One region of the Paenibacillus sp. NPDC058174 genome, then DNA from elsewhere that is predicted to be linked to it. Evidence: riboswitches for the same ligand, from Rfam matches in the RefSeq annotation. Region 1 holds a riboswitch; each other region holds the start of a gene.
What was found. Region 1 has a riboswitch for cyclic di-AMP ahead of ACFVVF_RS15315 (TrkH family potassium uptake protein). Riboswitches for the same ligand answer to the same signal wherever they lie in the genome.
Positions count from the first base shown of each region.

Region 2: it holds a riboswitch for cyclic di-AMP, as region 1 does, so the genes downstream of both, ACFVVF_RS06800 (APC family permease) here and ACFVVF_RS15315 (TrkH family potassium uptake protein) in region 1, are expected to answer to the same signal.
Region 3: it holds a riboswitch for cyclic di-AMP, as region 1 does, so the genes downstream of both, ACFVVF_RS20485 (hypothetical protein) here and ACFVVF_RS15315 (TrkH family potassium uptake protein) in region 1, are expected to answer to the same signal.

Region 1 covers NZ_JBHVUY010000002.1:828,028-837,984, reverse strand. The annotation lists gene ACFVVF_RS15325 (LysR family transcriptional regulator) at 17-901, shown strand; gene ACFVVF_RS15320 (potassium channel family protein) at 959-1,624, opposite strand; gene ACFVVF_RS15315 (TrkH family potassium uptake protein) at 1,645-2,985, opposite strand; cyclic di-AMP (ydaO/yuaA leader) riboswitch at 3,053-3,250, opposite strand; gene ACFVVF_RS15310 (CPBP family intramembrane glutamic endopeptidase) at 3,542-5,161, shown strand; gene ACFVVF_RS15305 (copper amine oxidase N-terminal domain-containing protein) at 5,240-6,451, opposite strand; gene ACFVVF_RS15300 (VOC family protein) at 6,493-6,876, opposite strand; gene uvrC (excinuclease ABC subunit UvrC) at 6,987-8,894, opposite strand; gene ACFVVF_RS15290 (YqzM family protein) at 9,041-9,187, shown strand; gene ACFVVF_RS15285 (YezD family protein) at 9,295-9,555, opposite strand; gene cysW (sulfate ABC transporter permease subunit CysW) at 9,643-9,957, opposite strand, start outside.
Region 2 covers NZ_JBHVUY010000001.1:1,488,692-1,498,648, reverse strand. The annotation lists gene ACFVVF_RS06825 (SpoIIE family protein phosphatase) at 1-1,027, opposite strand, end outside; gene ACFVVF_RS06820 (YflT domain-containing protein) at 1,132-1,536, opposite strand; gene ACFVVF_RS06815 (DUF1328 domain-containing protein) at 1,593-1,754, opposite strand; gene ACFVVF_RS06810 (nitroreductase family protein) at 1,937-2,539, opposite strand; gene ACFVVF_RS06805 (alpha/beta fold hydrolase) at 2,823-3,677, shown strand; cyclic di-AMP (ydaO/yuaA leader) riboswitch at 3,911-4,082, shown strand; gene ACFVVF_RS06800 (APC family permease) at 4,231-6,057, shown strand; gene ACFVVF_RS06795 (DUF2627 domain-containing protein) at 6,116-6,409, opposite strand; gene lpdA (dihydrolipoyl dehydrogenase) at 6,574-8,001, shown strand; gene ACFVVF_RS06785 (thiamine pyrophosphate-dependent dehydrogenase E1 component subunit alpha) at 8,140-9,171, shown strand; gene ACFVVF_RS06780 (alpha-ketoacid dehydrogenase subunit beta) at 9,175-9,957, shown strand, end outside.
Region 3 covers NZ_JBHVUY010000004.1:272,160-282,116, forward strand. The annotation lists gene ACFVVF_RS20450 (arylamine N-acetyltransferase family protein) at 1-240, shown strand, start outside; gene ACFVVF_RS20455 (nicotinate phosphoribosyltransferase) at 313-1,755, shown strand; gene ACFVVF_RS20460 (helix-turn-helix transcriptional regulator) at 1,805-2,692, opposite strand; gene ACFVVF_RS20465 (MATE family efflux transporter) at 2,898-4,295, shown strand; gene infC (translation initiation factor IF-3) at 4,342-4,827, shown strand; gene ACFVVF_RS20475 (ABC transporter ATP-binding protein) at 5,036-6,754, shown strand; gene ACFVVF_RS20480 (cupin domain-containing protein) at 6,934-7,395, shown strand; cyclic di-AMP (ydaO/yuaA leader) riboswitch at 7,457-7,605, shown strand; gene ACFVVF_RS20485 (hypothetical protein) at 7,729-8,361, shown strand; gene ACFVVF_RS20490 (MFS transporter) at 8,465-9,700, shown strand.

The DNA of each region.
Region 1 (9,957 bases):
GGAGGCGTTTTCTACTATGATTGAAGAGTTGGACATGTTTGCCGCCATTGTCGAGCATAAGAGCATGAACAAAGCGGCGGCTGTTCTCAATCTTTCACAGCCCGCGCTTTCCCGCAAGCTGGCCAAGCTCGAGGAGGATTTGGGCGCACAATTGTTCCGGCGGATCGGCAAACGGCTGGAGCTTACGAGAATCGGACAGCTCACCTACGAATACGCGCTGGAGCTTCGCCACTCGCACAAGCGGTTTTTGGAGACGGTGTCGGAATATGCGAGCGCAGGACGCACTTCCATTACGATAGGGGCCAGCCTGACAACGCTGCAGACGACACTGCCTGATTTCATCAAAGCGCTGAACGCCAGCCATCCCGAATTCGACATTAAGGCGATCACGGGCAAGACGCATGAAATCGTCACCCAGGTTCGCGAAAATAAAGCCGATATTGCGATCGTCGCCTCCCGCATCGAAGACGCGCAGCTGCACTGCGTGCCGCTGTTCGACGACCATCTCATGCTCGTCCTGCCGACCAGCATTGCCATCACAGGCAAGGAGCAGCTTGGCATCGATGATCTGAACGGCTTGCCGATGATACTGTTCTCAAGAGGCACCTGGTACCGGATGCTGACCGACGAGGTGTTCGCCAAACATAACTTGCAGCCCGATGTCCGGATGGAGATCGACTCCTTCGAAGCCATCCTGCGCCTGCTTCATACCTGCCGCGCTGCTACGCTGCTGCCCCACTCTTACTTGCGCAAGCAGCTGCTGGAGGACAACGAGCTTTCCGTCGTCTCCATACAAGAGCTGGAGCAGACGAAACGCACAACCTGTCTTATTCACGCTGACCCGGCCGGGCTCCATCCCGCCGTCCGTCTATGGATCGAAGAATTATCCGCCATTAACTGACTATGTAAGCCAAAGCGCAGCAAAGGACAGCGGCCCATAGCGCCACTGTCCTTATCATCACCTGATTACCGATACTTCAAACTGCTCAATCTGATCATTTGTCCCGATGACGACCATGATGTCACGCTCATTCAGCACGTCTGCCGCTGTGGGCGCAATAATAACGCCGCCCTGAGGCTTGTTGATCGCCACGATGCTGCAGCCGAACCGGGCACGCGGATTAAGCTCGCTGAGCGATTTGCCGTTCAGCTCCCTTGGAACGACAAGCTCGGCAATCGTATAGTCCTTCGACAACTCGATATAATCAAGCAGGTTCGGCGATACGAGCTGATGCGCTACACGAATGCCCATATCACGCTCCGGATAGATAACCCGGTCAACGCCCAGCTTCTCCAGCACCCGCCCGTGAAGCTCGCTCATCGCCTTGGCGACAACCTTCTTCACGCCTAGATCCTTCAATAATATCGTTGTCAGGATGCTAGCCTGAATATCATCGCCGATCGCGACTACGCCGCAGTCAAAGTTGCGTGCGCCCAGCGAGCGAAGCGCCTCTTCATCTGTACAATCTGCAGACACGGCATGCGTCAGCACGTCGCACATTTCCTGTACGGCCTCTTCGTCCTTATCGATGCCGAGCACCTCATGGCCAAGCTGAATCAGCTCTCTCCCCAAGCTGGATCCGAACCTGCCAAGACCGACGATGACAAACTGCTTGTTCTTCATTTCTTAATTATCCCCATTCTCTATCCAATAGTAATTTTACCTTCGGGATACCGATACAGCTCTTTTTCTGTTTTTGGTCCCAGCGCATAAGCAAGTGTCAAAGGCCCCAGTCTGCCTGCAAACATCGTCAGCGCAATGACTACTCTGCCGAAGTCCGACAGATCTGGTGTCAAACCCGCCGTTAATCCAACTGTACCGAACGCGGAGGTCGTTTCGAACAATATTAGGATGAACTGATGATCCTCCGTCGTCGTCAGCAGCATCGTAACCCCAATGACGAGCGCCAGCGACAGCATCGTTATCGTCAGCGCTTTGAAAATCCGGTCTTTGCCCAGCCGGTAACGGAACATGACAATATCCTCACGGCCGCGGCCCATTGCCACTACAGCGCCTATCAGCGTCGCGAAGGTGGTCGTCTTAATCCCGCCGCCCGTTGAGCCCGGCGAAGCGCCGATGAACATCAGAATGACGGTGAAGAACAAGGTTGCCTGATGCAAAGAGGAGTAATCTAGCGTATTTGTGCCTGCCGTTCTCGGCGTAATGGACTGGAAGAAAGAAGCCAGCACCTTTTCGCCCCAATTCAGGGAACCCAATGTCTTCGTATTCGAGAACTCAAAGATGAAAATAACGATTGCGCCAACTAGGATCAACGTCCCGGTCATCGAAAGCACGACTTTGCTGTGCATCGACAGCCGTTTGTTTTTCTTTATTTCAAGCAGGTCGGATATGACGATAAAGCCGAGGCCGCCAAGCACGATCAGCAGCATCGATGTAATATTGACCAGAGGATCGCCGACATAGGCAGTTAAACCCCGGAAATGACCGAAAATATCAAATCCTGCGTTGTTGAAAAAGGATACGGCATGAAACAGGCCGAAGTACGCTGCTTTTCCAAGCGGCATATCGAAGGAAAAACGGATGGTGAACAGCAGCGCGCCAACTACTTCGATCGATAAGGAGTAAATAAACACTTTTCGGATCAGCCTAACAATGCCCTCCATGCTCGACTGATTCATCGCTTCCTGAAGAACGAGACGTTCCTTCAGTGAGATTCGTTTACGGAGTACAAGCGCGAACAGAGTGCCCATCGTCATAAAGCCAAGGCCGCCGACTTGAATTAAAAGCAATATAATAAGCTGGCCTGCCGTAGAGAAATAGGTGCCGGTATCGACAACCGCCAGTCCCGTTACGCAGGTCGCAGACGTTGCTGTAAATAAGGCATCAAGAAATCTTAGCCGCGTTCCATCAGCCGAAGCAAACGGCATGCTAAGCAGAATAGCGCCAATAAAGATAATAGCCGCAAAGCCGGATACGAGTATGCGCGGCGGTGACCATTTGCGAACATCGATAAATTTCAACATGACACGCATCCCTTACCCGTTTTTTGAGCATAAAAAAAAGCACCGGAAACCCAATGCTGCTGCGATGAGTCCTGTTCCATACAGCCTGCGAGGTTAGCTGACGGATTCGGGCCTGGAAAGGCGGCCCTATTCAGCAAAGCATGCTGCGGCCCTGCTGGCCGTAGACAAACTTCACCGAAATTCACCCCATGCTGCTCGGAAATAATACGTACCGGCAACGATATGGTTCCCCCGTTTTCTTGCGGAAATTCGGCTGATCTATTCAATTAACAATGATACCGATTATAAGCCTATTTCAACTGCAATACAAAACAAGCAATGTGCATAAAATAAGCTCAATTCATTCAAATTCAGCCAATGGGCAGCTCTGGCATATGCCGGGCTTCTCGCCGCTCGTTATTTCTCCCTTTTACAGGCCGCTGGTCAAAGTTCAATATTTTACATGGTCTTTTTCCGCTGAATTGGCATTGGATAAAATAGGGAGTCCTATGGTATTGTTACTTTATCTGTTTTCCGCCGTACTATGGCCTATATTGATACCAAAACGAGGTGAATCATGGTTAATTCTATTGCCCCTGGCGACTGGAAACGATTTATGTGGGCCGCCGTTATTGGCGCCGTTATTTTCGTTCTGGCTCAGATCCTTCCGGCTCAAGGCAGCAGCTCCATGGAAGAAGAATCGATCGCATCGGTCAAAGCGAGCAAAAGCAAAGCAGAGCAGCAGGCGCTGCAATTCGCCAAGGAGAAGTTCCGCGTGGAACCGGTCGAAGCGCATACGATTTATCAGACAGACAGTCTGGCTGCAGGTTATTTCTCCAAGCAGAAATTAACCACCAAATTTGATAAAACGTACGGCAGCGATTTTCCTTACGATACGTTCCGGGTTCAGCTGAAAATGAACGACGGCACTAACGCCTTTGTGTATGTACATATGACGACAGGCAAGATTGTCGGCTGGAACTGGAAGGGCGGAGTGCCATTCCCTGAAGATGAAAGCCTCGTCCTCAAAGCTACGCAAGCGGCAATGGACGCAGGCTTCCGCGAAGAGGAACTGGCGGAAACGAGCACGTCTCCGAAAGGGGAAGTCGTCTTTTATCCGAAGGGGTACAAGCTCGGGGAGGCCGATCTGAGAGTTACAGTCGGAGTTGCAAGCGGCTCTGACGGAAAGCCGGTCATTAACCGTTATAAGGCTGTCTTTACAGCGCCTGCAGATTATGTATCCAATGTCGACAAGCAAAAAGGCATCGCTAACGTCTTATCGGTTGTCAGCTTGCTTTACATGGCGCTGATGACGCTCGTGCTGGCCATTATTTATGCCGTGCTCTACCGTCGTCATACGACGTTCAAACGCGGACTGTTTATCAGTGCATTATTTACGATCTTCTACATTTACAGCAACCTGGATATGATGGATGGCGTTATGGCGCAATCCGGTGAAGAAATCATGACGGCTCAAGGAAAACTCGTCATGCAGATTATATCGGCCGTCATGCTCGTTCCCGTAGCGCTGGCCGTCTACTTCTCGCTAGTTGCCGGCGACGGCATGTGGCGCTCCAACAAACGCCCGCTATGGCCGGGATTCCGAGAACGAGGCTACGGTGATCATGTATGGCGCAGCGTCGGGTTGTCCTATTTGCTGGCACTTATTTTACTGGGATTGCAATCGATTATATTCATCGTTCTCGAAAAGGGGATCGGCTCCTGGTCGACGACGGATGCGACAACCTCGCCGTACAATATAGGCACACTTTGGCTGCTGCCTACACTGGCTTGGTGTGCTGCGATTTCTGAGGAAGCCATCTACCGGCTGTTTGGCATCGCGATATTCAAGCGCTGGTTCAAGAACACCTTTATCGCCTCGCTGATCCCGACGGTGATGTGGGCGCTGGGACATGTCGGCTATCCGATCTTTCCCTTCTACACGCGGGTCATCGAGCTCGTTATTCTCGGCCTCGTCTTCTGCTTCATCTTCTTGCGGTTCGGTTTCATTACGGCGGTATTCACGCATGCGATACTGGATACGCTGCTCATGAGCCTGTCTCTTGTTGCTACAGGCGAGGCAATTAATGTGACGGCCGCAATCATTTATGTCGTACTGCCGGTCATTATAGCTGGCGGCATCCGCTACTGGCACCGGAAGAAACACCGGCCGGAGCCGGATATACCGCTCGCTTAGAGCCTGGATAGATGGACAAAGAACCATTCCCGCAGTGGGAATGGTTCTTTTTTTGCATAATTTTACAGGTGAGCAGCTCTAGTGAAAAAACTCTTTGTAAGCTTCCCGTTTATCATAGTCATCATCAATACTGAATTCTTCGTCATAATTCCAATGGCCATTCGCATATTCCATATAAATAATCGCCTCAAATACATATTCACCTTCCGCTATGTCTTCTGTCACATCGCTCCACTCCAGCGTTGCGTGAACCGCCGCTTCTTTTTCTCCGAGAAAAATAACCCGTTCCTTAGAAAGCTTATATCTGGATTCCCCATGCTCAAAATTCGTTTTCAAAACGATGTCCCACCAAAAATCAGAAGTCGGCATATTGTTATTCCAACGTTTAATGAATGACGGCGAAGTATATTGGAGTGTACGTTCAAAATTTTCCTCGTTATAAGCATTAAAATAAGTTCGCAAATCGGTTAAAACGGCCTCTTGTTCTTGATTTCGCGCCACCTGTATTTGCTTCACAGACTCATCAATATCCTTCGGCAAATTCATATCGAGGAAGACTGCACTTGATTTCGAAACTTTCCATTGTCCGTATTCTTTTCGAACTCTATAGACTATTTCGGTACGGCTTTCCAAAACTTCCGTATCATCGATATAGGTAACCCAAAGCTTAGCTTCATCAGATGCTGTGAACTCCATAAGGTCTATTGTTACTCTAAAATTCACCACTGGAATTTCGCTAACCCTTTGTTCGTAATCTCGGGCATAACCCGCTTCCAGATTATCAGTGGCCATAAGACTAGGACTTGGATTATTATAAAACTTCGTGACTAATTCCAGTAAAGCTTTATCCTGGCCATAGCCGTATTTCAGCATATGAACCGTTTGATGTCGCTGCTCATAATTCACTGAGTACTTCATAAAATAAGCAATCAAACGAATGGGAATAAAGATTTCTTTATTAATCTCTATTATTGGGTCATTCAGGTAATATTGGCTCTCGTCGTACTCAATCGTATCCCAGCCTGCCCAGATAATCAGTTCATCACCATCAACAACACCCATGATGTTCTTAGTCGTGCGGTCATAGGTAACCTTGTAGCCCAATGCATTCAAAAACTTGCGGAACGGGACGTACATCGTACCGGATTTAATAACAGGCTCTATCCCGGTCAGCTTCTTATTATTTACATACAGTTGAATCGGTTTCGCTGCTGCCGTATTGGCATGAACCGGCGCAGCCGATAACGTCAAGCAGATGATAAGCAGCCATCCGATAACCTTTCTAGACATGGGACACTTCCTATTCTGTTCTGTTCTATGGTTTGTTTTTGCTAAATACCGCCGTTAAGCTCAATGAGGTTTCCGGCCGGATCACGTAAATAAGCGACACGATGCCCCCATTCGGGCGTATCATGCGGCTCCTTAATAAATGCAATGTCCTTGCTCCTTAGCTGCTCGAACGCCACATCTACGTCATCCACGCTGACAATGATAGCAAGCCGATCATTCGCGCTGAATGGATGCGTCCTGCTGATGTTTTCGCTAGGGCTGCTCACCAGTAATGGTTCTAAAGCAAGGTGAATATCGCCCGTTTGAAACTCCGCATATGGCGTGTCTTCATTTCCATGGAGCACTTCTAGTCCCATCAGATCCCGGTAAAACAAAAAGCATTCCTTAACATTCGGCACGAACAAACGGATATGTGCGATTTTCAAAAGATCACCCTCCATATATTGGAATCCACTTCAATGGCTCGATTATAGCAACTGGATACTGCTCGTACAATGGAAAGATTTCATGTTTACGCAAAAAAAGCCGGCGTCGGTTAAGACGTCGGCTCTTCGTTTAATGCCGCAATTATTTGTGCGGCAAGCTTATCTCCAATAGACAGAGGCCGGAAATCTTCTACCGAGGCCTCTCTGATTTTTTTGATCGAGCCAAAATGTTTCAGCAGCAGCTTCCGGCGTTTTTCCCCGATACCTGGAATCGCATCAAGCTGCGAGGCAATCATCGATTTGCCGCGCTGCTCGCGATGGAAGGAAATCGCGAAACGGTGCACCTCGTCTTGGATGCGCTGCAGCAAATAAAATTCCTGGCTGTCCCGCGGAAGTGGCACGACCTCCGGCGGATCGCCGGTCATGAGCTGCGCAGTCTTATGCTTCGCATCCTTCACAAGGCCGCAAACCGGAATATAAAGTCCCAGCTCGTTCTGCAGCACGTCCACAGCCGCCGATATTTGCCCTCTGCCGCCGTCGACGACGATCAGGTCTGGTGCAGCCAGCTGATCCTTCAGCACGCGCTCATAGCGTCTGCGGATAACCTCACGCATCGTCTCGTAATCATCGGGTCCCTGTACCGTCTTGATCTTGTACTTGCGGTATTCTTTCTTGTCAGCTTTGCCGTCGGTGAAGACGACCATTGCCGATACAGGATTCGTCCCTTGAATGTTCGAGTTATCGAATGCCTCGATCCGGCGAACCTCAGGCAGCCCCAGCCAGCCGGCAAGTCCTTCGGAAGCTTTGACGCTGCGTTCCTCATCCCGCTCGATCAGCCGGAATTTATCAGACAGCATAATTTTCGCATTGTCGATGGCCATTGACACTACTTCGCTTTTACGGCCGCGCTGCGGCATCAGCACTTTGACCTTAAGCCAGTTATGCAGTGAAGACATCACTTCATCAGCATATTCCGCCTCGGCGGCCTCTTCTCCTTCAGCAGCAGCTGTCGTTGCAACAGCTTCCGCTACGACTGCGGATGCAGGCGGCTGCGGCAGAAAGATTTGCTTCGGCAGTGCCGGATTGTCGCTGTAATATTGCGTCACGAACGTCATGAAATCCTCGTATTCCTCGCCATAATACGGGAATGTCGTTCCCCGGCGTTCGATCAGCTTGCCTTGGCGCATGTACAGAATTTGTACGCACATCCAGCCCTTCTCCACCGCATAGCCGAAAATATCACGGTCGAGCGCGTCCGACATCGTAATTTTCTGCTTCTCAATAACGGCATCGATCGCTACAATCTGATCGCGGTACTCCTTGGCCCGCTCGAATTCGAGCTGCTCCGCTGCCGCGGCCATTTTCCGCTCCAGATCCTGCTTGACGACATCATGGCCGCCGTTCAGAAACTTCGTAATTTCCTGAATCATGGAATCATAAGTGCTTTGCTCCACCTCAAACTCGCAAGGCGCGATACATTGCCCAAGATGATAATACAGACAAACCTTATCGGGCAGCGTATTACACTTGCGGAGCGGGTACAGCCGGTCCAGCAGCTTCTTCGTCTGCTGAGCCGCGAATGCATTCGGATAAGGCCCGAAATATTTGCCTTTATCCTTCACGACCCGTCTGGTCACTTCAAGGCGGGGATGCGCTTCATGCGTTATTTTAATATAAGGAAAGTTTTTATCATCCTTCAGCAGCACGTTATAGCGGGGATGATGCTGCTTGATCAGATTGCACTCCAGAATGAGAGCTTCCATATTGCTTGCGGTCACGATAAAATCGAAATCGCGTATTTCCGATACAAGGCGCTGCGTCTTGCCGTTATGGCTGCCGTTAAAATACGAGCGAACGCGGTTTTTCAGCACCTTTGCCTTGCCGACATAAATGATGGTTCCTTCGCCATTTCGCATTAAGTAACAGCCCGGCTGGTCGGGCAGCAGCGCCAGTTTGTTGCGTATTCGTTCTGCGGCGACGGCTCTGGCGTTGTCGCTGCTCTGTAATTGCTCGTCCATGCTGCCCCTCCCTTTCAGATCATATGTTCCATTTTAGCACATTCGGAGGCCATTCCGCCTTAATTTGTCACTCTTATTGCTTTACAATTATTCGGAAAGTTGGGTATACTAGATGAAGCTGAATGTGTTCAAGGGAGGCGTCATCAATGGAAAATGTGAGAGATCCGCGCGAGCATTATAATGAAGAACCGCGCGACGACTTGATGGATGTTGTGTTCGGCTTTGGCGGCATGCTTGGTGCTATGACTGTCATTTTCGCTGTCGCGGTCATCGTCAAATTCGTTATTTCTTAATGGAAAAGCAAGCGGGTATGGTTATCGCCAATACATAAACGCTTCTATTCAAAAAAAGCTCCGTTCGGATCGTCCGAACGGAGCTTTTTTTATGGAAGGAAATGCTGCTATTGAACCGCACGCAGTGTTTCACCGCTGTTACCGCCCGCCGCTGCATTTCCGCTATTGGCATTATCACGGTTTTTAGCCTGGGAATCGTGGTTCGTTTGTTTGTGGGAAGGCTGATCGAAACGGGTACGCTCCGTCCGGTCAATCTGAACGATCCGGCCGTCATGCACCGTAATGTTAACCGATCCATACTGCAAGCCGTTTACTTGATCGACGATTCTCTCCAGCCAAAGTTGATCCAATTCCAATGGTTTTGCCATCTTCAATCCCTCCATAGTTTACCGATATACTCGGATTTATAGTGTGGAGAAAGGACTCTTCTCGAGTCCCTCTCTGTATGCTTCTTCCTATTCCACTCCGCTTTGCGGACGTCTTGCCGTCTTCCATTCGAACAGCGCTTTGACAAGCAGCGTAACGACTGCCAGCATGACCAGCAGGGATGCTACGGCGAAGGAAGCTGAAAACTGATATTCATTGTACAAAATTTCAATATGCAGCGGCAGCGTGTTCGTCTGACCCCGGATATGACCGGATACGACCGATACGGCGCCAAATTCGCCCATCGCTCTGGCATTGCTGAGAATAACGCCGTACAGCAAGCCCCATTTAATATTCGGAACGGTAACCCGCCAAAAGATTTGCCAGCCTTTAGCGCCCAAGCT
Region 2 (9,957 bases), on a different contig from region 1:
CGAACTGCTTGACGAGCCGCCCGATCGGAATCTCTTTGCCGTTGTCTATAGCATCGGTTAGACCGTCCGTATACAGTGTGATAGCAACCTCTTGATCGTAATGGAGCTCTTTTTTTTCGACGTTCAAGCTGTCAAACAAGCCAATTGCCCCGCAGCTTTGCTCCAGCAGAACTGTTTCGCCATCAACGAAGGCGACGCCGGTCGGATGACCCGCATTGACGTATTCCATCGTTTTACGCTCCGTATCCAGCACCAGATAGATCGCCGTAAAATAATAATTGATCAGCTCATCCTTCATATGAAGCTGATTCATATACCGGTTCAGCTCCAGCATCACCTGCTCCATATCGGAAATGCGGGTAATCGTGTCCCGCAGCACGGAAGAGATGTACATGCACACAAGGGAGGAGGAGATGCCATGTCCCATCATATCCAGCAAAATAACGCCGTAACGATGCTTATCGATGCGGTACCAGGCATAGAAATCGCCCGCCAGCTCTGATGAGGGCTGATAGGCAGCATAGATCGAGACATTCTCATCGTCGATCGGCTTGCTTAACACGCTAAGCTGAACCTGCTTGGCAAGCTCCAGCTTATACTTCATCCGTTTGTCCCGCTCTTTATGCCAGTCGATTTCTTTCTTCAGCCGCAGCGCCGAACGGATACGGGCCAGCAGCTCCATCCGATTGATTGGCTTCATGACGTAATCGCTCGCGCCGGCATCCAGAGCCTCTGCCATCTTGTTGGAGTCGCCGACAGCAGTAACGAAAATAATCGGCACATCCTTATAACGTGCGTCCTTCTGAATGACCCGGCAAGCTTCAAGACCGTCAATGTCCGGCATCATCATGTCCATGAGAATCAATTCAACATCGGGTTCTCTCATGACGGCGGAATGGATGCCCAGCATCTCGTAAAGCTCGTGAGCGGAAGAAGCGGTTTTCAGCTGGGAGTAACCGGCTTTGTTTAATATTGTTTTAATAATGAGCTGATTAGTGGCATTGTCGTCTACGATTATGATGCTCATAGAAAGGCCCCTTTGGATTGGAATCTGTCTTCTTACTATATCATAGTACAAAGACCTACCCCGGGAGGATAGGTCTTTGCTCCGGAAATGGATTTGGAAGGGGACTAAATCATATAGTGCGGATAGTAGTAGACGGCAGGGTCAAATTCATCTCCGGCATATTCCCGTCCGCCCCAAGCGATGACCAGAATTTTGTCGCGGTCCATTTCCGATTCGAGATGCTCGGCATACTGCTTAGAGATGCCAAGCGATCTCATCTTGGCACGAAGCTCGTCGCCGCTGGAGCGGAAAATGTTGGCGATTGCCGTGCCTAATCCTTCCGCAGATACGCCGATTTTCTCCGCGTCCGTATTGTCGGCGATGCGGGCCGTCCGGTCTTTGTCATGGGTCAATACGAAAATGTTGTCTTTCAGGTAGCCCTCCCGCTGGAAGCGGTAAACCTGCTCTTGAACCTCAACAATGCTGTTCACTGTGTGCACCTTCGTCTGAGTCGTTGTTTGTGTTGTCATTGTAATTCCTCCTCATAGGATTGATTAGTTAGTTGCGCCTGTTACGGTTATTGCGGTTAAACTCGTCGTCTTCCCAGAATAAGCGATGCAATGAAAAGAACGATGAAGACGATAAACAAGATCTTGGCTATTCCCGCCATGGCGGAAGCTATGCCGAGAAAACCGAATATGCCTGCGACGATTGCGAAGATGAAAAATAATAATGCCCATCCCAACATTGGAACCACCTTTCTTTCTGTTTAAGTTGCCTCTGTGTTGTGGTGTTGCTTGCTTTGTATTAACCGCTAGGGTGCAAGTTGAAACTATTTTCTTAGCGCTCTATAAAAAAATAGCCTCCATCCCGTTCAGGATGAAGGCTATTTGAGGTTAAACATTCTATTCATAAGTCATGAATCTACAATTACTTATAGGAACCTTCGAACACGACTTCGCTTAGCGATTTACGGCCGCTTGGTACTTCTCTTTCTTGAATCGGAACAGGCAGGCTGCTCTTATCGCCCTGGTAGCCAATCGCAATAACGGCATGAAGCTCATATTGCTCCGGCAAATTCAAGGCTGCTTTCGCTTGCTGACGGTTAAATCCGCCAATCGCGTGTGTTACCAGTCCTTTGAGCGTCGCTTCAAGCGCCAAATGTCCCCATGCTGTTCCTGCATCAAAGGCATGTGCGCCGTTCGGATCGCCATTCTCGCGTTTGGAATCGGAAGCAACGAGTACGAGCACAGGCGCTTTTGTAGCCCAAATCTGGTTGAATTCACCCAAAAAATTATGGAATACAGCGAGCTGCTCTTCTGTCTTAGCCACTACAAACCGCCATGGCTGATCATTAAAAGAGGAAGGTGCCCAATGAGCGGCTTCCAAAATCGCGTTTAAATCTTCGTCCGCCACTTTGCGGCTGTCATAGGCGCGCGGCGACCAGCGATTGAGAAACAAGGAGGATACACCATGCTCGGCGTTGCGATGAGACTGTACAGCTTCAGAAACCTGTTCTACAATATGGGTCATTTAAGACACACCTTTCCAATGGGAATTATTTGTTTTATTCTATTCTAGCATTTTGATTTTGATAAAACAAGATTACCTATTATGTACCGGTTACAGCGAATAAAGCAATCGGTTTATCCATTGAGATGAATCACATTCCTTCATATTAAAGTAATCTCCTGAATAAAGGCTAGCAATTATGAGTCGCATTTTTGACTTGAAGAATAACTGTTTCAATGCAGCCTGAATCGTTTAAGAGAATGTACAATCGCATAACCAAATTAGAGAAGGATGGTGTTCATCGATGGAAAAACATACGGTTCATGTTAATGGCATCGATATGGTCTATGAAGAGTGCGGCAGCGGCAACAAAAAAACGGTTATTTTACTGCACGGCTTCTGCGGTTCTTCTCGTTACTGGCATAAAGTTTGTCCTTTGTTAAGTGATAACTATCGCATTATTATGCCGCAGCTTCGCGGCCACGGCGAGACAACCGCCCCTGAAGGTGCTTATACAATGGAACTGATGGCAGACGATGTTTTATGCCTGATGGACAAGCTCGGCATACACAAAGCATCACTGTTTGGCCATTCTCTGGGCGGGTATATTACGCTTGCCTTTGCAGACCAGTATCCCCACCGGCTTGCAGGACTTGGTCTCATTCACTCGACAGCACTTCCGGATTCGGAGACGATGAAGCAGAAGCGTCTGGAAGATATTGATACAATTCGCGAAGGCGGAATCGCTGCCTATATCAGCGAGCTCATTCCGAAGCTGTTTTTGGAATCAAAGCGCGAAGAAAAGCAAGAGGATGTGGATGAATTCATTAGGGCAGGCAAGCGGATGAAGCCCGAGGGGGCGATTCATACGCTTGAAGGGATGATGCAGCGTCCGGATCGAAGCAAAGTGCTGGCGAAAGCGAACTTTCCGATATTGCTGGTCGCGGGTGCAAAGGATGATGTTATTTCACCGATTGCGACATTTTCCCTGACGGAATCGGGCGCCTACAAGTCGACGTACGATTACCCGCATATTTCGGAAAATACGTTTGAAGGCGTCGCGCATATGAGTCTGGTGGAGGCGCCGGATCAGTTGTCCCGTGTGATCGCAAACTATTTGAAAACGCTTAATGAGAAGGAAACGGTACGGACAAAATAACCGCTAGCGGATTGCGCCGCCGGGTTCGGGATGGATGGAATACTCCCGAACCCGGCGGCGTTGTTCATAGACTGCGAGAAATCGCAATAATTGGAGCTTTGGAGCGCGGCATTAGTATGTAAGCGCTTTTCCGTATGCTTTCTAATCCGAATTGAACGAAAAACGAATTAAAGCAGGTTTTACATTAGTTGGCTGCAGGCGTAATATTAGTCCGTAATCAATCGAATAGGGTTCAATTCTAATCGCTAAATTTCCGTTCAGGAAAACGGGGGAACCAATCATGATGCGGCTTCATTTGAAGCTGTGCCATACGGGGTGAATCCTTATGCTTACCAGCATGGGGTAGGGCGACTCTCGCCGTCCGAATCCGTCAGCTAACTTCGTCAGCGTTGAATGAGAGAGGGTTGTGAACCGGTGTGAAAAACACAGGCTTCCTGCCTGTGTTTTTTGTATGCAAAAAAAGGGATACGTCGATTGGGGGATGGCGCGCTCTGGATTGTTCATTCAGGTAAAGGGAATTATAAAAAAACTAAACTATGCGGCGGTGAAAGAAGTGCTATCTTCCCTTAAACGATTTCTAATTGGAAGACCGTTAAAATCAACACAATTGGGCGAGCAAAAGCTGAACAAAACAAAAGCGCTCGCTATTTTATCTTCAGACGCGCTGTCATCTGTCGCTTACGGGCCGGAGCAAATCCTGATCGTACTCATGACAGTAGGCGCTGCAGCCTTCTGGTATTCGATTCCGATTGCCATCGGCGTGCTGGTGCTGCTGCTCGCTCTTATTTTGTCTTACCGGCAAATTATTTTCGCATATTCGCATGGCGGAGGCGCTTACGTCGTATCCAAGAACAATCTCGGGATGTTCTCCGGTCTTGTTGCCGGCGGCTCGCTGCTTGTCGACTATATATTGACCGTGGCCGTCAGCGTATCGGCGGGTACAGATGCGGTTACATCGGCTTTTCCAAGCCTGCATCCTTACAACGTGCCCATTGCTATTCTGTTCGTCCTGTTCATTACGACGCTTAATCTGAGGGGCGTAACGGAATCCGCATCCATATTAGCTTATCCCGTATATTTGTTCGTATTAGCATTGCTGATCTTGATTGGCGTTGGCCTCTTTAAAATATTGACGGGTCAAGTGTCACCGGAGCTGCATACTGCAATTGGAACGCCGGTTGCCGGTATTGGATTATTCCTTATCTTAAAAGCATTCGCCTCCGGCAGCTCGGCTTTGACCGGTGTTGAAGCAATATCGAATGCGATTCCGAACTTCAAACAGCCGTCACCGAATAATGCGGCCAAAACGCTAATCGCCATGGGCTCGCTGCTGGCTATTCTGCTCTCGGGCATTGTTTTTCTGGCCTATTATTACGGCATTAGCCCGAGGGTGGAAGTAACCGTCGTATCGGATATTGCCGAGCAGGTATTCGGGCGCCACTTTATGTATTACTTCATCCAGGGAACGACAGCTTTAATTCTGATCCTGGCGGCCAACACCGGCTATTCAGCGTTTCCGCTGCTGGCTGTGAACTTGGCGAAGGATAAATTTATTCCGCGAATGTTCACGATTAGAGGAGACCGGTTGGGCTATTCCAACGGCATCATTAGTCTGGGACTGCTCTCGATTCTGCTTATTCTGGCATTCGAGGGACGTACCGATCAGTTGATTCCGCTCTATGCAGTAGGCGTGTTTATTCCATTCACCCTGTCGCAAACGGGCATGATGGTGAAGTGGCTGCGGGAAAAACCAGCCGGCTGGGTGCCGAAGTTCATTATCAATACGACGGGAGCGTTAATCAGCTTACTCGTCAGCCTGATGTTTTTTCTGACGAAGTTCGGTCAAGTCTGGCCGATTCTGGTGTTCCTGCCGCTTATTCTCTGGTTCTTTTACCGGATTAGAAAGCATTATGAGGCTGTTGCCGATCAGCTGCGGATAACGACCTGCGAGCCGGCTATTCCAATTGAAGGCAATGTCATCATCGTGCCCGTAGCGGGAATTACTCATGTCGTCGAAAATTCTTTAAATTATGCAAAATCATTGTCTGCGCATCAAATTATTGCCGTCCACATTCCGTTTGAGCGGGAGGAGGAAGCGATCTTTGAGGAGAAATGGAGCAAGTGGCAGCCCGATGTGAGGCTGGTTACACTGCATTCCCCTTATCGGAGCCTGATCGAGCCGCTGACTAAATTTATCGATACGGTACAGCGCAAAGCGGGAGAAGCGAACTATCAGGTCACAGTCATTATTCCGCAGTTCATTCCGAAGAAGGCATGGCATAACATTTTGCACAACCAATCCAGCTTTTTGCTGCGGGCTCACTTGCTGTTCAGGCGGGACGTTATCGTAACGACAGTTCCTTATCATTTAAAGAAATAAAGCAAACAAAAAAACGGGCCGCAGCAAAAGTCTGCGATCCGTTTTTTTAACGTACATATTAAGCTTGCGGCTTAGGCGGACGCGGGCGTTTCTGCTTGAACCGGGGGGCAACATAGTTGCGCTTGCGGTCGCGGAAAAAAATCCAGCCGCCGATAAAGCCGACCCCGGCGAGGAACATGACGAGTCCGAGCAGAAAGCTAAGCCATTGAAAGTCGGGAACGACGGCATCATTGCCGAATTCGGAAAAGTAATGAAACAAATCATTTTTCATCCGAAGAAAGCCAAAGCAGGCAAGCAAGCCTGGAATGACAAGAAATAGGACGGCGATCAAACGGGCAGCTACCAATTTCATGAAACGCTATTCTCCTTGTGACTATGTAATAGCATTATGATACCTTTTTCACCGGAGACTGTCTATTTCAGTTAAGGGGCAGCCGCAAATAGGGATGAAAATAACTATGAAAAAAGGTACAATAGGTGAAGTGACCATACGTAAATGAGTGGAGGTAATCATAGATGGCGATACAAGTAGATGTAGCAATTCTTGGCGGCGGCGTAGGCGGATACACAGCAGCGATTCGCGCTGCGCAATTGGGTAAAAGCGTGGCACTCGTAGAGGCGGACAAGCTGGGCGGCACCTGTCTTCATAAAGGGTGCATACCAAGCAAATCGCTGCTTCGCAGTGCGGAAGTATATGCGACGCTGCTCGAAGCGGATACATACGGCATTACTTTACAAGAGGGCGCGGTTGCGCTCGACTTTGCCAAAGTGCAGGGACGCAAGGAAGCGACAGTTGACCAGCTCTATAAAGGGCTGCAGCATTTGATGAGAAAGAACGGCATTCAAGTTATTCAAGGCAAGGGACGAGTGATCGGCCCTTCGATATTCTCCCCCCGCAGCGGCTCGCTTGCGGTAGAGCTGGCGGACGGAGAGATGGAGTCGGTCGTGTCAACCAATCTCATCCTTGCGACAGGCTCCAGGCCGCGGACGCTGCCAGGTATTACACTTGACGGGGAAACGATTCTGACTAGCGATGACGCGCTGCGGATGGAAGAGCTGCCGGAATCGATCCTGATTGTCGGAGGCGGAGTGATTGGTGTCGAGTGGGCTTCGATGCTGCAGGACTTTGGCGTTCAGGTGACGCTCGTAGAGTCCGGTATTCGATTGCTCCCTGGGGAAGATGCGGAAGTTTCAGCCGAGCTGACCCGATTGCTCAAGCGCCGGGGCGTTCGCGTGCTGACAAGCGTACAATTAATTACAGAGGAGCTGGCAGCCGGCGAGGGCGGCATAACGGTTCCTGCTGAGACATCGGACGGCAAGGTGCTGCTGACGGCGGACAAACTGCTGCTTTCCGTAGGCCGCCAGGCGAATATCGAAGGCATCGGCCTCGAAAATACCGATATTAAAACGAAGGACGGCTTTATTCACGTCAATGAATTTGGCCAGACGAGCGAGCCGCATATTTATGCGATCGGCGATGTGATCGGCGGCGTTCAGCTGGCTCATGCGGCAGCCCATGAAGGCCTGCATGCGGCGGAGCATATCGCCGGCGAGAAAAAAGCAGCTGTGCCTGCTCATCTCATCCCGCGCTGCATCTATTCCCGGCCTGAGATTGCCTCTTACGGCTTAACGGAGGACGGCGCAAGAACGAAAGGCTATGATGTGAAGACGGGCAAAATTCCGTTCCAAGCGATTGGCAAAGCGATTGTTCTTGGCGAGACTGACGGCTTCGTTAAAGTAATCGCTGATCGTAAAACCAATGACATTCTAGGCGTTCATATGATTGGCGCTCATGCGACGGACTTAATATCGGAAGCGGCGCTGGCGGGCGTGCTTGATGCGACGCCATGGGAAGTCGGAAGCATGATTCACCCGCATCCAACGCTGTCAGAGGCGCTTGGCGAAGCGATGCTGGCGGTTGACGGCAAGGCGCTCAACTTCTAATTTTGCACAGTCCCATGATAAGTGCAGGTTAAATCTATTACATTTGTCAGGTTTTCTTTTTCGCCTGAATGGGTTTATAATATATAACATCAAGTCTTAGTACCTGGTTATAAATGTAGGTTAAAGGAGGCATTCCTCATGACCCAATCCGGATCAACCAAACAAACTTTTCAACATACGGAATTAGGCCTTTCACATGAGCAAGCCATAGAAATGTATGCCACCATGCAGCTCGCCAGAAAATTTGACGAGCGCAATTTATTGCTGCAGCGGGCAGGCAAAATCAATTTCCACGTGTCCGGCATCGGACAAGAGGTCGCACAGGTTGCAGCCGCATTTGCGCTGGACCGGGAGAAAGACTATTTCCTGCCGTACTATCGGGATTACGGCTTTGTCTTGGCCGTTGGCATGACGGTTAAGGAACTGATGCTTTCGGTATTTGCCAAAGCGGAGGACCCGAACAGCGGCGGCCGCCAAATGCCGGGCCACTTCGGCAGCAAGAGGCTGCGCATCGTAACGGGCTCCAGCCCGGTGACGACGCAGGTGCCGCATGCCGTAGGCATCGCGCTCTCTGCCAAGATGAAGAAGCAGCCGGTCGTTACCTTCGTCACGTTTGGCGAAGGCTCAAGCAATCAAGGCGACTTTCATGAGGGCTGCAATTTCGCAGGCGTTCATAAGCTGCCGGTCATTCTGATGTGTGAGAACAATCAGTATGCGATTTCGGTACCTGCACACAAACAATTAGGCGGACGTGTGGCGGACCGCGCAATCGGCTACGGATTCCCGGGCATTCGCGTGGACGGCAACGATGCGCTTGAAGTATATCGAATTGTGAAAGAAGCCCGTGAGCGTGCCATTGCCGGCGAAGGGCCAACGCTTATTGAAGCGATGATGTACCGTCTGTCGCCGCATTCCACTTCTGATAATGATCTGGCTTACCGGACGAAGGATGAAGTGGACGAGAACCGGTCGAAGGACGGCATTCCAAAATTCAAGCAATATTTGATCGATTGCGGCATTTGGGATGAAGAGCGCGACGCGGAGCTGCTTGCGGCGATCCGCAAGCAAGTGGATGAAGCGACCGAATATGGCGACAGAGCGCCGTTCCCGGCGCCTGAGTCGGTACTGCACCATGTGTATGCCGATGATGCCGGTCAAGGGGAGGGATAACGGATGGCCGTTATGGAATATATTGATGCAATTCGTCTTGCGATGAAGGAAGAGATGGAGCGGGACGAGGATGTATTCGTGCTTGGCGAGGATGTTGGCGTTAAGGGCGGCGTGTTCACGACAACGAAAGGGCTTCAAAATCAGTTTGGAGAATTGCGCGTAATGGATACGCCGCTGGCAGAATCGGCGATTGCAGGCGTTGCGATTGGCGCGGCTATGTACGGCATGAAGCCGATTGCGGAAATGCAGTATTCGGACTTCATGTTCCCGGCGACGAACCAGATTATTAGCGAAGCGGCCAAAATCCGTTACCGCTCAAATAACGACTGGAGCTGTCCGGTCGTCATCCGTGCGCCAATCGGCGGCGGTATCTTCGGCGGCTTGTATCACTCGCAATGTCCGGAGTCGGTGTTCTTCGGAACGCCTGGCCTGAAGATCGTTGCGCCTTACCGGGCATACGATGCCAAAGGGCTGCTGAAAGCGGCCGTTCGCGACCCGGACCCCGTCATCTATTTCGAGAACAAGAAGAGCTATAAGCTCATTACCGGCGAAGTGCCGGAAGACGATTATATCGTGCCGATCGGCAAGGCCAACGTGCTTCGCGAAGGCGAAGACATTACGGTCATCGGGTACAGCATGCCGCTCCTGTTCGTGGAGCAAGCAGCTGAGGAGCTGGAGAAGGAAGGCATCAGCGCTCATATTCTCGATTTGCGTACGATTCAGCCGCTGGATAAAGAAGCGATTCTTGAAGCGGTACGCAAGACAGGCAAAGTGCTGATCGTTCAC
Region 3 (9,957 bases), on a different contig from region 1:
ACGGAAGAGCCTCAGCTGCCGAAGGATTACATAATGGCTTCATTCTGGTGCGAGCATGCACCGGAATCGATTTTTAAGCAGCTGGCAATAGCCGCGATACGAACGGAAGAAGGACGAAATACGATAGCGGGCGAGGAGTTCCGGATTTTCGCAGCGGACGGTGTACAGGTGTTCAAGCCGGAAACGGATGAAGCCTACCGGGAAGCTTTGCGAACCTATTTCGGAATCGAACTTAACTGACCGCAGGCCGTTTACGGCGCTTTAAGCTGGATATGCTGTTAAGATGGAATTGAACAAGAGAGGTGCTGCAACATGACGGATTCCGGCTTAACGCTGCATACCGATAAATATCAGATTAATATGATGTATGCCCATTGGAAAAACGGCACAGCCGATACCGGCGCGGTGTTCGAGGCGTACTTCCGCAAGCTGCCGTTCGGCAATGGCTACGCCGTATTCGCCGGATTGGAGCGAATCGTCAATTATATCCGCGAGCTTCGCTTTAACGAGCAGGAGCTCCGTTATTTGGCGGAGCAGGAGGAACGGTATGAGCCTGCTTTTCTGGAGCTGCTCCGGCAGTTTCAGTTCAAAGGGACACTCTACTCGGCGGAAGAGGGAGCAATTGTGTTCCCCAATGAACCGCTTATCCGGGTAGAGGGAACGGTATTTGAGACGCAGCTTGTGGAGACGGCGCTGCTTAACTTTATGAACTACCAGACGCTGATTGCAACAAAGGCATCCCGTATTGTGCAGGTTGCGGCGGGCGACACGCTGCTGGAGTTCGGTACGCGAAGAGCGCAGGAGGCGGATGCCGCCGTATGGGGCGCACGGGCGACTTATATTGCGGGCTTCCATGCTACCTCGAACCTGCATGCCGGGATGCTGTTCGGCATCCCGACGAAGGGCACGCACGCCCATTCATGGGTGCAGGGGCATGACAGCGAGGAAGAGGCGTTTCTTAACTATGCGAAGGCGCTGCCGGATCAGGTGACGCTGCTCATCGATACTTACGACACGCTCAAAAGCGGATTAAACAATGCGATCAAAACCGCCCATTGGCTGGAGAGCATCGGCAAGCGGATGAGCGCCGTACGGCTCGACAGCGGCGACCTTGCTTATTTGTCCAAGGAAGCGCGCAAACGTCTCGACGCGGCGGGTCTGCCTTATGTGTCTATCGTTGCTTCGAATGATCTCGATGAGACGCTGATTTTCAACCTGAAGGCACAAGGGGCGAAGATTGATACTTGGGGTGTCGGCACTCAGCTCATTACAGCCGCCGATCAGCCTTCGCTTGGCGGCGTGTACAAGCTGACGGCACGCGAGCGTGATGGGGAATGGATACCCGTGATCAAGCTGTCGAACAATCCGGAGAAGGTGTCTACACCTGGACGCAAAGAAGTCTACCGGATTGTTGACCGGAGCACGGGTCTCGCGGAAGCCGATTATATCTCTCTTAACGGTGAGGATGAGATGGTGCGGGGCGAGCCATTAAGGCTGTTCGACCCCGTGCACCCCTATATATCCCGCGTCGTTACCGATTACGAGGCGCTGCCGCTGCTCGTCCGAGTCATCGATAAAGGGGAGCTGGTGTATAAGCTTCCAAGCCTGGAGCAGATTCGGGCCTTCCATCAGCGGGAGCTGGCAAGATTCAAGCCGGAGGTGCAGCGGAAGCTGAATCCGGAGCTGTACGCCATTCATTTGAGCGAAAAGGCATGGCAGCTGAAGATGGATCTGATTCAGAACAGCAAGCGTTAATTTATTATTCTTATTTACCGCCAGATGCGATAGAGCGGCGCGGCTTGATTCAGCCGTGCGCGAAGCGCTGGCGGTATTTGCGCGGCGAAATTCCTTCATGCTTCGTGAAGCTGGACGCGAAGTAGGCGGGATGGCTGAACCCGACTTCCTCGGCGATCCGGGCGACAGGCTGATCGGTTTGCAGCAGAAGCAGCTTGGCGCGTTCGATTCGAAAGCGCGTCAAATAGTCGATCGGCGAACAGCCGAACACCTTTTGCATGCAGCGCGCGATGTACACGGGATGGAAATTGATGCTTTCGCCAAGCTCTTTCGCCGTTATCGCCTCCCGGTAGTGCTGCCGCAAATAAGTGGCGGCCTGCTCGGCGCATAGGGCAGCGGGTGAGGAGTTGTGCATTTCAAAGGAGGCCGACAGCTGTTCCACTAGCTCTTGAAATAGAAGCTGCTGCTTCCAGCTTACGCTGCTGCGGTGATTGCTGCGATCTAACTCGGTCAGCTGCCGGATCGTTTCCGTTACCTTTGCCGGCTGAAGCAGCTTCGTAAATTGCGGTACTTGCTTAATGAACGTCTGCGTTGTGAAAATCCGGGCGGCTGCCGCTGCCGAAGAATCGGTCTCGGCAGGCTCGTGGATGGAATAACTGCTATCATGAATACTCCAGCCGCCCGTCGTCTGGAAGTGCAGCCAATGATAGCAGGTCTGCTCCTCACAAGGTTGGAACCCGTGATGATAAGCATCGGGGCGCAGTATGAGGCTGTGGCCGGCCTCGATTGCGAAGCGCTGATCCTCCTCTTCGATATAGAGGCAGCCTTCGGTAACGACTAACAGATCGAATACCTCGATTCTCCGTCGCCCGGGATGCCTGAAGCCGGGGGCGTTGACGGTGAAGCCGCTGGCCATGTAATGCGGTAGTGGCGGTATGGTAAATTGGAAGAGCGTCATCGTATGGATACCTCCTGTTAGTTCAACGGAATGAAGGTTGGAATCGTGAAAGTTTCGGTTTTGAATCTGATACACTGCTTGCAGTATAGCATCTATAATTTGAAATGACGATTTTGATGCTCAGACAGTAAGCAGACCGTATATTCCCGATGTTCCAAAGTTTGGGCAGCAAGCTGCAGTCGTATACAACAGGAGGTTTCAAATGATGAATTCGCAACCGCGCAAGTTTACGCTCTGGATGCTGGCTTGGCCCATTTTTATCGAACTATTTCTGCAATTTCTGCTGGGGGCGGCCGACACGCTTATGGTTAGCCGCATATCCGATGATGCGGTAGCTGTCGTAGGCTTTTCCAATCAGCTGTTTATGGCATTGACCACATTGTTCGTCACCGTATCCAGCGGAGCGGGTATTCTGATCGCGCAGCGTATCGGGTCCCGCAAAAATGAGGATGCGCGTACAATTGCAATTATCGCTGTTAAGGTGACTGCACTGATCGGTCTCGTACTCAGCTTGCTTCTATATTTCATGCCGACACAGATTGCTGCGGTGCTTCAGCTTCCGGATAAGCTGCTGCCATTGGCTAAAGTGTATATCTCCATCGTTGGCGGCAGCATGATTCTGACTGCTATAATGGCAACGCTCAGCACATCCATCCGCAGCACAGGCAATACGAAGGGTCCGATGTATATTGCGATCGCGATGAACGTCGTTCATGTTATATTGAATTATGGCTTTATTTTCGGCGAGCTTGGCCTTCCGCAATGGGGGCTTGCAGGTGTCGCAATCTCTACTGTAATTAGCCGTCTGCTCGCAACGATCGTGCTGCTGTTCATGTTCTTGAACGCTTTTGAGCGTAAAATCAATCTGGCCGACTTCCGCATCTTCGACAACAAGCTGTTGAAGGAGGTGCTGAAAATCGGCTGGCCGCTGGCCGTCGGGCTGTCGGCTTGGGTATTCTCGCAGCTCGTTATTTTCAGCTATATTGCGATGCTTGGCGCAAACGAGCTGGCCGCACGGACGTATATGAACACGCTGGAATCGTTCTGCTTCATGCTGGGACAGTCGATTGCGATGGCCTTGCAAATCCAGATTGCCCATATGTACGGTGCAGGTGAATTCCGTAAGGCGTATAAGAGCGTGTTCCGCGCCTTATGGATTGCGGAGCTTATCGTCCTGATGAATGCCTTTGTCATTTATTTATTTGGCGGCAAAGTGCTTGGCATCTTTACGAAGGAGCCGGAAATTATTGCAATGGGCGTGTCCTTGCTGGGAATGAATCTGGTGCTGCAGCCTGGCAAAATGCTAAACATGGCTTTCGGCAACTCCTTGAACGCTGTCGGGGATACCCGGTTTATTATGATCGTATCGCTTACCGTGACAACGACCGTTGGCGGTCTGATGCCGTATGTGGTTGGGATTCACTGGGGCTGGGGGCTTCTCGGTATTTACGGCTGCATGATCGCCGACGAATATATCCGGGGCGTTCTGGTCTGGCTGAGATGGAAGCAGCAGAAGATGATCCGTCGCGCCGAACAAGGGACTGCCGGGCAACGAGGAAGCTTGCCTGCGACAGGGGGCAATACTTCCGTAGCCAAAGCTTAAGCTTTCACTATTTAAGCGCATGAATGATTAATGGAGGTAACGACTGATGATTATGAATGAAAAGATAAAAGCGTCCGAGCTGCTGCTTACGGGCTTGGACGGTGAGGATCTCGGCATCGTATCGCGGACTGAGGCGCTGGCAATGGCCAAAGAGCTGAAGGCGGATCTCGTCTGCGAATCGCTGATGAGCAGCCCGCCGCCTTGCAAGCTTATGCGCAGAGGCTCAGCGAAGAATGAGGCCAGCCGGCAGAAGCGGGAAGAGAAGGTGAAGGAGCAGCCGGCGAAGGTGAAGGAGCTGCGGCTGTCCGTCGATATCGAACAGCATGACTACGAGACGAAGCAGCGGCAAGCGGCCAAGCTGCTGGAATCGGGAAATGCCGTGCTGCTTGTCGTACGGATTACGGGCAAGGAAGGGCCAAAGGCGAAGGCGCTGCTGGAACAGCTAGCGGGCGATTTGAAGCCGCACGGGCAGAAACAAACAGGCATTCAGGTGAGCGGCAAGCAGGCGGCTGTACAGCTCAACCCGAACTAGATTTGAACTAAAACCGAACTGTATCTGAGCTGAAATCGGCATTGAATGCTGCTCTAATTCCGTTCAATCCTAGATGTATCAGCTTCTAATGAAGTGCTGAATATCTCCGAAACAGCAATTGACACTGGCTGGAAGTTTGGGTATGCTTTTAATTGAAAATCATTATCAATGGCTTTTACGGCCACTACCCGAAAAAAGGAGATTGCAAATGCTTCGCAGATTTTTCAGCTATTATAAGCCTTATCGCAAGCTGTTCTATCTTGACTTCTGCAGCGCAGTTGTACTAGCTATTCTAGAGCTATGCTTCCCGCTTGCAGTCAGTTACGTTGTTGATACCTTGCTCCCTGACGGGAACTGGATGTATATCATTACGGCTTGTTCCATTCTTTTTATTATTTACGTAATCAATACGCTGTTGTCGTATGTAGTCACCTACTGGGGGCACATGCTTGGGATTAACATTGAGACAGACATGCGGCGTAAGCTGTTCCAGCATGTGCAGAAGCTGTCCTTCCGGTATTTCGACAATACGAAGACCGGCCATCTGATCTCCCGGCTTACGAATGACCTGTTCGAGATCGGCGAGGTGGCGCATCACGGACCCGAGGATATGTTTATCGCGGTGATGACGCTGATAGGCGCCTTTGGCATCATGGCTTACATTAATTTGGAGCTTGCAATTCTGACTTATGTTATTGTTCCAATCATCATCTGGCTCGTTATTTTCTTTAACAAAAAGATGACGAAGGCTTCCGATCGTCTATTTAGTGAAATGGCTGACTTCAACGCTCGTGTTGAGGATACGGTTGGCGGCATTCGTGTCGTACAAGCATTCGCTAATGAAAAGCATGAAGGCAAGCAATTCGCGGAGAACAACAGCCGTTTCCGTGTGGCCAAGCTGATTTCGTATAAAATCATTGGTATGAACGCATCAGTCACTTACATGCTCATGCGTTTTGTCCAGCTGTTTGTTTTGTTGTTCGGTGCCTGGTTCGTTATTCAAGGCCAGCTGCACTACGGTGAGTTTATCGCTTTTGTTCTGATGACGAATATCTTCTTCAAGCCGATTGAGAAAATTAATGCTGTTATCGAGAGCTATCCGAAAGGGATCGCGGGCTTCAAGCGCTACCTGAAATTAATAGATACCGATCCGGACATCGCAGACGCGCCTAATGCCCGTGATATCGGCCTTGTTAAGGGAGATATCCGCTACAACGATGTAACCTTCGGCTATGAGGGCAAAGATAAGGTATTAAACGGAATCAGCTTGTCGATTAAGGCAGGCGAAACGGTCGCCTTCGTGGGGCCTTCCGGTGCAGGGAAGACGACGCTGTGCAGTCTTCTGCCTCGCTTCTATGAGGTGGACGGCGGCAGCATTTCTGTCGACGGGCATGATATTCGCGAAGTGACGATGGAATCGCTGCGCAAGCAGATCGGCATCGTACAGCAGGATGTGTTCCTGTTCCATGGCACGATCCGTGAAAATATCGCCTACGGCAAGCTGGACGCTTCCGAGGCGGAGATCAGGGAAGCGGCACGCCGGGCACGGCTGGAGGAATTCATTGCTGCGCAGCCGAACGGGCTGGATACGGTCGTCGGCGAGCGGGGCGTGAAGCTGTCCGGCGGCCAGAAGCAGCGGATGGCGATTGCCCGGATGTTCTTGAAGAATCCGCCGATTCTTATATTGGACGAAGCGACCTCGGCGCTGGACACCGAGACGGAAGCGGCGATTCAGCAGTCGCTGGCGGAGCTCTCCGTTGGCAGAACGACGCTCGTTATCGCCCACCGCTTGGCAACGATCAAGAATGCCGACCGCATTGTCGTCGTAACGGAAGAAGGTATTTCCGAGCAAGGGCGGCATGACGAGTTGGTGGCTACCGGCGGCGTATACAGCCGTCTTCATCAGGCACAGTTTGGTACAGCGTAACGGATACAAATGCCAAAAAGCCTGTTCCTATCGCTTCCGTCTCAGGGGCGGCTAGGAGCAGGTTTTTTATTAAGCCTTCTCGTGAGATGCAATGCCGCTCGTTTGACGATTTCTCGGCATTCGGTATAAAATTTGAAGCAGTAACGAAGCTTTAGAAAGAGATTGGGAGGAGAGATCATATGAGCAATACGGTTAAACAGCTGTCCCCTTTGGTTGAAGCTTTAGGATTAAAGCCGCATGTAGAGGGCGGCTGGTACAAGGAGCTATGGAAAGCATCTTTTGAAATTCCGCATCAGGTGCTCGGCGAGCCCTATTCGGGACCTCGTTTTGCAGCTTCTTCGATTTACTTCCTGCTGCATCCTGATGAATTCTCCGATTGGCATAAAGTGCATTCGGACGAGCTGTGGCTGTGGCATTCCGGCGGCCCAATGAAGCTTACGCTTGGGGGCACAGAGGATGCGCCGCATACCCGCCAGGAAATTATGCTGGGCGGCGATGTTCTGAATGGCCAGCAGCCGCAAGCGCTGGTACCGGCAGGAGAATGGCAAATGTCGCATCCGCTGGGGGACGAGCCTGTATTCGTATCCTGCGTTGTAGCTCCGGGCTTCCATTATGATGATTTCAAGCTGATCGAGCGCTAAAATTATAGGCTTTGGCTGGAATTTGCCGGATCGTTTGACAAATGGTTTGGGCATCTTTTAAAATTAGATTACGCTTAATTTCCGGCATTGCCGGAAAGCGGGGGAACCAAATGCAAGTGGGGCGAATAGGTATTGATGCCATGCATCAGCCTTAGGGTACCATCTACCCGAGTCCGTCAGCTAACCTCGTCAGCAGTGGATGGGTCATCTCATGTATGAATACGAATGTTTATGACCCTTGCAAACCTTAGGATTGTAAGGGTCTTTTTGTGTTTTTATCGACCCCCGCTGGTGAAGCGTGCACCACAAATTCTTTTTTAAGGAGGAGTTTGTATGCCGCAGCCCCAATATTCGGTTACTTTGAACAATGGCAATCCGGTCTTGCTGGAGGGAGATTCGCAGCTCGCAGAGCTGGTTGAAGCCATCGGCAGGGGGGAGTTTCCGGACAGCACCCGCATTCAAGTGACCACGCAATTCCATCGTCCTAGCGATCTGACACCTGAGGCACGCGTCAGCCTGGAAGTACTTCATCAGGCCGGCGTCATTCTAGTCAATCACACCCCCATTCTGAAAGGCATCAATGACGACCCGTTTCAATTGGCGCATATGCTGAATCAACTGGCCTGGATCGGCGTAACGCCGGCTCTGGTGTTTATTCAGCGTCCCGAAAGCGGCGACAGAGAGGCTTCCGTTCGTTTGAAACGCGCCTTTCAAGTCGTGGAGGGAGCGAAGGCGCTCATCTCCGCCGGCGGAAGCCCGCTAAAGCTCGTTATGTATCACAGCTCCGGCAAGATCGAGATTGTGTCGATCGACAATGGCAAGGCTTATTTAAAGTATCATCATTCGAAGTACGGCCGCGAGGGACATTTCATGATGCTGGATTGTCCGGATGACGCCATATGGTTCGATGAATTGCCGGGCAGCGAGCCCTATGGCAGGGTAGGGGATGGAGCCGCTTTCATGTAAAACGTTGATTTACAGCGGGATTTGGCTGCGTTATGATGGTCTTTAGCTGGGAAGCGGGGTACGCTTTCCAAATTCATAACGAAAGTCGAAGGGATTTTACAGCATGCGCGAGTCCTTATGGACGAAAAACTTCATTTTATTGTGTTGCTCGAATTTATTTCTTTTTATGGCGATCGAAATGCTGCTGCCTACATTGCCGATTTTTGCGGCAGACCAAGGCAGCACAGAGTCGCAAATCGGCTTGATACTAGGCTTCTTTACGTTTGCCGCCGTTCTATCCCGTCCATTGACAGGGGCGGGGATGAAGCGGCTGGGCAAAAAGGGGCTGCTGCTCGTTGGCGTCATTATTTGCTTGATCGGAATGGCGAGCTATTATGTCGCGGGTACGTTGTCCGTCCTGCTTCTGCTCCGTGTCGTGCACGGCATTGGCTTTGGACTGGCGACGACGATGTTCGGAACCGTCGTATCCGATGTGATCCCGGCTTCGCGCCGGGGTGAAGGAATGGGCTTTTTTGCGACAGGTAATGCAATTTCCTTCTCATTAGGTCCGTTTCTTGGCATCTGGCTGCTCGACCATTACAGCTACGGCGGATTGTTTGGCTTCGGAGTCGTTATTCTGCTGCTGTCGCTGTTCTTCACCTTATTCGTCCGGCTATCTCCTGAAGGACAGGCGCAGATCAAGGCTAACGCCAAGGAGCGGGAAGCTGAAGCGGCGATCAGAGAGACCGCTGCTGGCTCCGAAAAATCATGGGTTCATGATGTCGTGGAGAGGAAGGCGCTGTTCCCGTCCTTGCTCGGCATGATGGTAGGCTTCGCTTTTGGCGGCCTGCTGAGCTTTATTACGCTGTTCGGCATCGAAAAGGGACTGGCCAATATCGGCTATTTCTTCCTCGTCGTTGCAATCAGCGAGGTACTCATCCGGTTCGTCAGCGGCCCGTTGTTTGACCGGAAAGGCCGGTTCTGGGTGTTATTCCCTTCAGCCGTATTGTGCGTAATTGGCTGTGTACTGCTGTACAAGACGGAGACGACCGCGATGCTGCTGCTGGCTGCTGTGTTCTATGGCCTAGGCTTCGGAGCTTTGTTCCCGGCCTTGCAGGCATGGGTCATTAATAGAGTGGAACCGCAACGGCGTGGCGTCGCTACGGCAACCTACTATAATTTGTTTGATATCGGTATCGGATCTGGCGCCATCCTTTTAGGCTTTGCAGCGATGTGGACCAATTACGCAACGATGTTCCTTTTCTCGGGACTGTTTTTCGTTTTGTATCTGATTCTCTATCTGGTGTATGAGCGGAAGCATGGTGTCCGAGGAAGAGAGCAGGGCCAGCAATCGGCCTAAAATAAAAACGGCAGTGCAAGGATGATTTTATCCCTGCACTGCCGTTTTTGGCTTTCTGAAGGTTTGAAAATGAAGCCGGACGAGGCTCAAAATGCAAATGTGCATTTTGATAAGCCTCAAAAGCCTTAAAATCGCTATCAAAATGTAAAAGTGCATTTGAATTCGTACAATTTCGGCGGATTGAAGCATTTTAGAGCAAACAACCTGCACATTTGCATTTTGATCGCCAAAAACGGCGGAAAAACGCCAGACAGCCT